2 regions of the Gluconobacter sp. OJA genome follow, and region 2 is predicted to be linked to the other one. Evidence: riboswitches for the same ligand, from Rfam matches in the RefSeq annotation. Region 2 holds a riboswitch; the other holds the start of a gene.

Region 1 (3,576 bases), on a different contig from region 2:
GAACTGTGTGGTTTTGTCTGATGAACTGAACCATGCCTCCATGATTGAGGGCATCCGTCATTCCCGCGCTGAAAAGCAGATTTTCCGTCATAACGATGTGGAAGATCTGGAGCGTCGCCTGAAGGAACTTCCAGCAGACGTTCCGAAGATCATCGCGTTTGAGTCCGTCTATTCCATGGATGGCGATATCGCCCCGATCGAAGCGTTCTGTGATCTGGCCGACAAATACGGCGCCATGACTTACCTTGATGAAGTTCATGCCGTGGGCATGTACGGCGATCATGGTGCGGGCGTGGCTGAAAAGCTGGGCCTGTCTCATCGTCTGACGGTGATCGAAGGGACGCTCGGCAAGGGGTATGGCGTCGTGGGCGGCTACATTGCTGCCTCCGCCCCCCTTTGCGATTTCGTGCGCTCTTTCGGTTCAGGCTTCATTTTCTCCACGGCTCTGCCGCCGATGATTGCTGCGGGTGCGCTGGCCAGCGTCCGTTATCTCAAGCGCAGCAGCGCAGAACGTGACGGACAGCAGCGCGCTGTAGCCTATCTGCGCGCTGCTCTGGACAAGGCAGGTATTCCGCATGTCGGCAATCCGAGCCATATCGTACCCGTCATGGTGGGTGAGGCTGAGCTATGTCGGGATCTCTCCGATGAGTTGCTGAACCGCTTTGGGCATTACATCCAGCCGATTAACTTCCCGACCGTCCCGCGCGGAACTGAGCGTCTGCGTCTGACGCCGACGCCGCTTCATACGAACGAAGCAATTGATGAACTGGTTGAAGCACTCTCCACGCTTTGGCGCGAACGTCAGCTCAAGCGCTCTGAGGCTGCCTGAAGTCAGGTAAGACAGCGTTCTGAATTCTGAGAAAGGCAGCCGGGTCACTGGCTGCCTTTTTTGATTCGGAGCTGGTCAGGCGAGCACGTAGACCCACGCATTTTTGCCTGAGCGCAGTGTAACTTGCACCCTCTTGTAGCTAGACACTTCGTAAGCATCGGCAGCGAGAAGCTCAGGTTCAGTGATGCGAAAGACTTGCCCTGTGATTTCGTCCTGTGGATTGTCACTCGGGTGAATAACAGGATGAAAGCGTTTGCCGCTGGCCTTGATGACAGCAGCGTCCGTGATTTCCATCATCGACGCTTGATAGCCCGTCATCGCATCTTCTTCACCATGCAGCAGGCGACCGAATGAGGACAGCTGAATCTCGGGTTGCTGGAGTGTTCCGTAAGAAAACAGGTAAACTGGCATCTGATCAGGCATGAGTAGCTCCGTGAGATAAAGCGCAGGGACGTCAGATCTTTCGGTAGCCTTGCCAAAGCGCTGTGATAGGGTGCCCGTCGTTCTGTGGAGTCAGATGGATATAAAGCCCATCAATCTGTTCCAGCGGCAGACAGTCATCCACTTCCATGAAGTTGTCGCGGTGGCGATGGTCATAGCCCGGTAATAGGGTCTTTTTGGCTTTTGCCTTGGCATCCTCTGCCGATGTGGCGACGAGGAAGGTAAAAGCGTGCTCTTCCTTCAACTCACCGGCCGCATATCCACCCATATTGATGAAATAGAGCGATTGGGTGCCTGTAGGCTTTTCAGGACTGAGTGTGACGGCGTGTCCGTCCGCCCATGTGATGATGCCATAAGCATCGACGTGCAGGGAATTCCGAACCCCAAACCAGCGTTCTGCAAGTGATGGATAAGCATCTTCCGGCTTGTTCGCGATCGCAAACTGAACATCATGAACTTCGATGTTCGCGCCGGGTGCTGCGCCACCGAGATAGAAAACATACAGGTTCAAGAGCGTGTCTCCTCAAAACGTAAAGCAGGTCATAGCTGGTTCCCCGACACACTTCACGGTGAAACGCATTGACAGGACGAAGCCGATGCGATGAGTGTGGCCCCTACCAGGGGGAGCTTCGCCAAAAGAAGCTGAGAGGTCACTGAAGGACTGTAAGGTCTGCGGTGTGACGACCCTGCCGGGTGCATCCTGCATCCGGGAAACCTGATCCGGTTAGAACCGGCGGAGGGAATGGTGTTGAGACACAACGAAACTGGCTTTGCCAGTGGTGCGTGCTGTTGCTCCCTCTGCCTCAGAGGGGGCGAACATGGGTGACATTCCACAAAACCTGAACCAGAGACCAGCTGTAGGCCATGTGACGACAGGCCCAATTCAGGGTTCCTGCAAGAAATGGTCCGAAGCGCCGGGACGCCCGGATATTCTGGTTCCATATCGCGAAATTGCGCTGCATCCGTCAGCGAATGAAGCGCCTGTTAGAGTTTATGACACGTCTGGTCCTTATACAGACACGTCTGTCACGATTGATGTGACGAAGGGCCTCTCGGCTCCACGTGCAGAATGGCTCGCCAAGCGGGGCTTCGAGCGGGTTGCAGCGCGGGCCGTGAAGCCGGAAGACAACGGCTTCGCAAGCGAAGCGCAAGCTGTTCCGGCGTGTCCGGCACCGCACGAAGTCTATTCGGGTGAGGGCGCACAGCACGTCACGCAGTATGAATATGCGAGGGCCGGGATCATCACGGAAGAGATGATCTATATTGCTCATCGCGAAAACGTCTGTCGTGCTGAAATGGCTGAGGGAGCGGAAGAGCGCCGGGCAGATGGCGAGGATTTCGGTGCGGAAATTCCAGCGTTCATCACGCCAGAATTCGTGCGCGAAGAAGTGGCGCGGGGGCGGGCTGTCATTCCCGCCAATATCAACCATCCGGAACTTGAGCCGGTTATTATTGGCCGCAACTTCCTTGTGAAGGTGAACGCCAATATCGGCAATTCGGCTGTGACGTCTTCTGCGGCCGAAGAGGTGGAAAAACTGGTCTGGTCCATCCGCTGGGGCGCGGACACGGTGATGGATCTTTCTACAGGCCGAAACATTCACAACATCCGTGACTGGATCATGCGGAACTCTCCAGTGCCAATCGGCACGGTGCCGCTGTATCAGGCGCTGGAGAAAGTGAATGGTGTTCCTGAGAAGCTGACGTGGGAGATCTTCCGCGACACGCTGATCGAACAGGCCGAGCAGGGCGTGGATTATTTCACAATTCATGCTGGTGTCCGTCTTCAGCACATCCCGCTGACAGCAAAGCGTACGACGGGAATTGTCTCCCGTGGTGGCTCCATCATGGCATCCTGGTGTCTGGCGCATCATCGTGAGAGCTTTCTCTACGAGCACTTCGAAGAAATCTGCGACATCATGCGCCGGTATGACATCACCTTTTCACTGGGGGATGGGCTGCGTCCGGGGTCAATTGCCGATGCGAATGATGCGGCGCAGTTTGCTGAACTGACGACGTTGGGCGAACTGACGAAGGTGGCCTGGGCAAAGGGCTGTCAGGTCATGATTGAAGGGCCGGGTCATGTGCCGATGCATAAGATCAAGGTCAACATGACCAAGCAGCTCAAGGAATGTGGTGAAGCACCGTTCTACACGCTCGGTCCGCTAACGACCGACATCGCGCCGGGCTATGATCACATCACCTCTGGTATCGGGGCGGCCATGATTGGCTGGTTCGGGACGGCGATGCTTTGCTACGTGACACCGAAGGAGCATCTGGGTCTGCCAGACCGCTCAGACGTGAAGACG
Region 2 (3,576 bases):
TCATCCGGGCTTTTTGTGCCGAGAACCAGATGCACGGCAGCATCATCCTCACCCAGCATCTGACGCATCGTGGTCATGCCCAGAGCCAGCGTCATGGTTTCCAGATCGACATGCACCGGCACTTTGGCAGAAATTTCAGCTTCAAGTTCAGCCAGTTCGGCATCGTGGTAGCCCGCACGACGCTCGGCATCCGGCTTCTGTCGCTCCTGCGCGGCTGATACCAGCATGACAGCATCACCCAGCAGGCCATGAACTGTACGGGCAATGGCAAAGTCATGGCCATAAGACTGGCGCTGTATGGCCAGTGCAGCCTCCACTTTTTTGAACGGCTCGCCATAGATCTTGCGGCGCTCGGCATCCGCATCAATCCAGGCCTGTAGAGCACGATCTTCCGCTTCACGCTTTTCCATGACGCCGGGTTCCCGCAGGGCCTTCACGGTGCCCGACAGAGATTTCAGGCCGTTCTGAACGCCGAACAGCGTATTTTGCGCTTCAATCAGATGTTCCTTGCTTTCACGTGAATACTGCCAGAGCGCCCCTTCGCTGGTAGAATACACCCCAATGATGGTTGGCAGGATAATGTCCCGCTGGAACGTCAATGCACTGGCCGGAAGAGACCGCTGCGTTCGCCCCGGATTACCAGACGTGAACACCAGCTCTCCTGCTTTTGGCCCTTTCGGATCAAACTTGAAGAAAGGTGTGTGGACCGGCTTACCGTCCTCAAACACCCGCAACATCGACAGATCGATATCGTACCGTGGGAAGGTAAAATTGTCCGGATCGCCACCGAAAAATGCGATATCCTGATCCGGCGCCATCACAAGACGCACATCCTGATATCGACGATAGCGATAGAGCGCAGTTTGACCACCGTGATAGAGCGTCACGACATCACACCGCCAGCGTGTTGCATCTCCGCCCGCACATTCCTTCGTCAGAACGCTACTGGCAGCCTGAAGCGCCTTTGCATAATCCGCACCGTGCTTGCCTGAGGTCATGTCAGCGACACGGCCTGTCACGTCTTTCACCTGATCCAGACGATCCAGTTCCATACCCGGACATTGCGGCTCTTTGGAAACATCTGCTGCCGAAAAACCATCATGAAAATAATCGTGCGTCTTGTCCGACAGGTCGGTCAGGCAGGTATTGGCACAATGATGATTTGTCATCACCAACCCATCACCAGAGACAAAAGACGCCGAGCATCCTTCTGCCAGACGTGCTGAAGACTGAATGACGTGGTTGATCCATTCAGCCGAAGGCTCGAAGCCATATTGCTGCTTCAACTGACGGGCTGGCAGATGATCGAACGTCCACATTCCTTCCTCGGCCCGAGCTGAACCGAGGGCTGTGCCTGCAATGAGCAGAGTAGGTAACAGGCGCTTCACAACACGCATGACAGATCCTAGAAATGTTATCTTATAACAATACTCTATCCTGCTCTGCATCGCTGCTCCATCCCTGCCGACGAAATTTTGATCCCCCCATGCCTTACGGAATTTATTGACATTCTCTCGCGGCCCATGAAGGAGTGCTTCTTCACCTTGGGGTGCCCTGACAAAGGGCTGAGAGACTGCTGAGGGTATGCGCTTTAGAGCCATACCAGCGCAGTGACCCATCGAACCTGATCCAGTTCATGCTGGCGGAGGGATGGTGGCTACTGACAGATCCAAAGACTGGATTTTCGGTGTCTCTCGTCGTCCCCGCTGCGCATGGGGGGATCGCAGTATTGCAGGCGGGACAGCACCATCATGACCACCGTATTTGCGCGCAAATCCCGCCAGGTTCCTGTCTTCCTGCTCGGCCTGACCGTTTGTGCCGGTACAGTGCGCGCGGCGGACACCACAGCCCTTACCCCGCCTGCGTCCATCGCCCCGAAGGCCGAGCACATTACTGTCCACCGCGTTTCTGACAGCGCACCCGGACATCAGCCCGGCGGCGGACTGATCCGACCGGAAAACAGCGTGCGCTCTATCAGCACAGTCAGCCGTGACTACATGGACAAGCAGCCCCCGATGGCGACGGCCTATCAGCTCGCCTCCATGCTGCCCGGTGCGAATGTCGCCACATCCGACCCATTCGGCTTTTCGCCCAACACCAACCTGACCGTTCGCGGCCTAAACAATGATGCTATCGGCTATGTGCTGGAAGGCACACCGCTGAACGATGTCGCCTATTATTCCGGATATCCGAGCCAGTTCGCTGACAGCGAGAATTATAGTCAGGTCGCACTTGCCCAAGGGTCGGCCGATCTGGACAGCCCTGTCCTGAACGCCGCCGGGGGGCTGATGAGCCTGTCCTTTCTCGATCCGTCACAGAAGGCCGGGGGCTTCGCCAGCGTCTCCTATGGCTCCTTTGACACCAATCGCGAATTCATTCGCCTTGAAACGGGCAACATCGGCAATTCCGGCATTCGTGGCTTTGTGTCCTATTCCCACAGCGCCAGCGACAACTGGCGTGGGCCGGGGCGGGACAAACGCCAGCATGTCGATTTCAAGCTCCTGAAGGAATGGGGCCAAGGCAACCGCGCCAGCCTCATCGGCTCCTTCAACACCACCGTCACCAGCTATTATCCGCAGGTTACGATGGAAAGCTGGAAAGCCGATGGCATCCATGGCGCGAACAACCTTGCAGGCCATTATGACGCCTCCAACGCAGACAATGCCGTCAATTACTGGCGTTTGTGGCGCGCGCCGGAACGCACCTTCTATGCAGGTGCGCCCGTCCATCTGCATCTGACGCACAAGCTTTCCCTGGACGTCACACCTTACGCACAGTTCGCCTATGGCAACGTTCCGGGCGGCTCCACACTGACGGAAACCGGTCTCTATAACGGCACTCAGCCTCTGAATGACACGCTCGCGCTACCCAATGCGCAGGACGGCACCGCGGTCGTGCGTGCTAACTACACCCAGCGCAGTTATCGCTCCGGATTCAATTCAACCATGCATTACAAAACCGGCTGGAACGATTTCGTCCTCGGTTACTGGTACGATTATGGAGACGACAACGAGCAGCAGCCCTTCACAACCGTTTCCGCCACCGGCGCCTCAGGCGATATCTGGGCGGAAAACAGCCGTAGCCTGATCCATCTTGCGAACGGGCAAAAACTGCTGGGCGGCAGCTTCCACACTATTTCCCAGACCAACGCACTGTATCTGGGCGATCATATCTCGCTCCTGCATGATCGCCTGACCATCGAAGCGGGTTTCAAGGCCGTTATGATGAGCCGCGCGGGCACGAACAATGTTCCCGGCCCTCAGTATCGTGTGGCGTCAAACAGCATGGAGCCTCTGCCGCGTCTTGGCGTCCGCTGGCGCATTGATGAGCAGAACCAGATCTTCTTCAACGCCACGACCAACTTCCGTGCCCCGGACCAGACGGCACTTTACAACACCTACGACCCGACCTCCGGCGCACTCGCGACAACCGGCAGCGCGGATGTCCGCAACGAATATTCCATTTCCGAAGAACTGGGATATCGCCGCGCAGGACAATGGATCATCGGCAGCCTGACGCTATTCAACTATAACTTCACCAACCGCCAGATCTCAACGCTGGCCTCCCAGAACGGCT

The links. A riboswitch is a leader RNA that binds a small molecule or an ion and turns the genes downstream of it on or off. The one in region 2 is predicted to bind thiamine pyrophosphate.
Region 1: linked by a shared signal. The riboswitch ahead of thiC (phosphomethylpyrimidine synthase ThiC) and the one ahead of ABDK75_RS02480 (TonB-dependent receptor domain-containing protein) in region 2 are both predicted to bind thiamine pyrophosphate.

Annotation. Positions count from the first base shown of each region.
Region 1 is NZ_JBDIWI010000002.1:208,681-212,256, reverse strand. It holds gene hemA (5-aminolevulinate synthase) at 1-829, shown strand, start outside; gene ABDK75_RS11405 (gamma-glutamylcyclotransferase family protein) at 905-1,252, opposite strand; gene ABDK75_RS11400 (DUF1543 domain-containing protein) at 1,284-1,781, opposite strand; TPP riboswitch at 1,881-2,030, shown strand; gene thiC (phosphomethylpyrimidine synthase ThiC) at 2,089-3,576, shown strand, end outside.
Region 2 is NZ_JBDIWI010000001.1:537,286-540,861, reverse strand. It holds gene ABDK75_RS02485 (S46 family peptidase) at 1-1,397, opposite strand, end outside; TPP riboswitch at 1,536-1,668, shown strand; gene ABDK75_RS02480 (TonB-dependent receptor domain-containing protein) at 1,752-3,576, shown strand, end outside.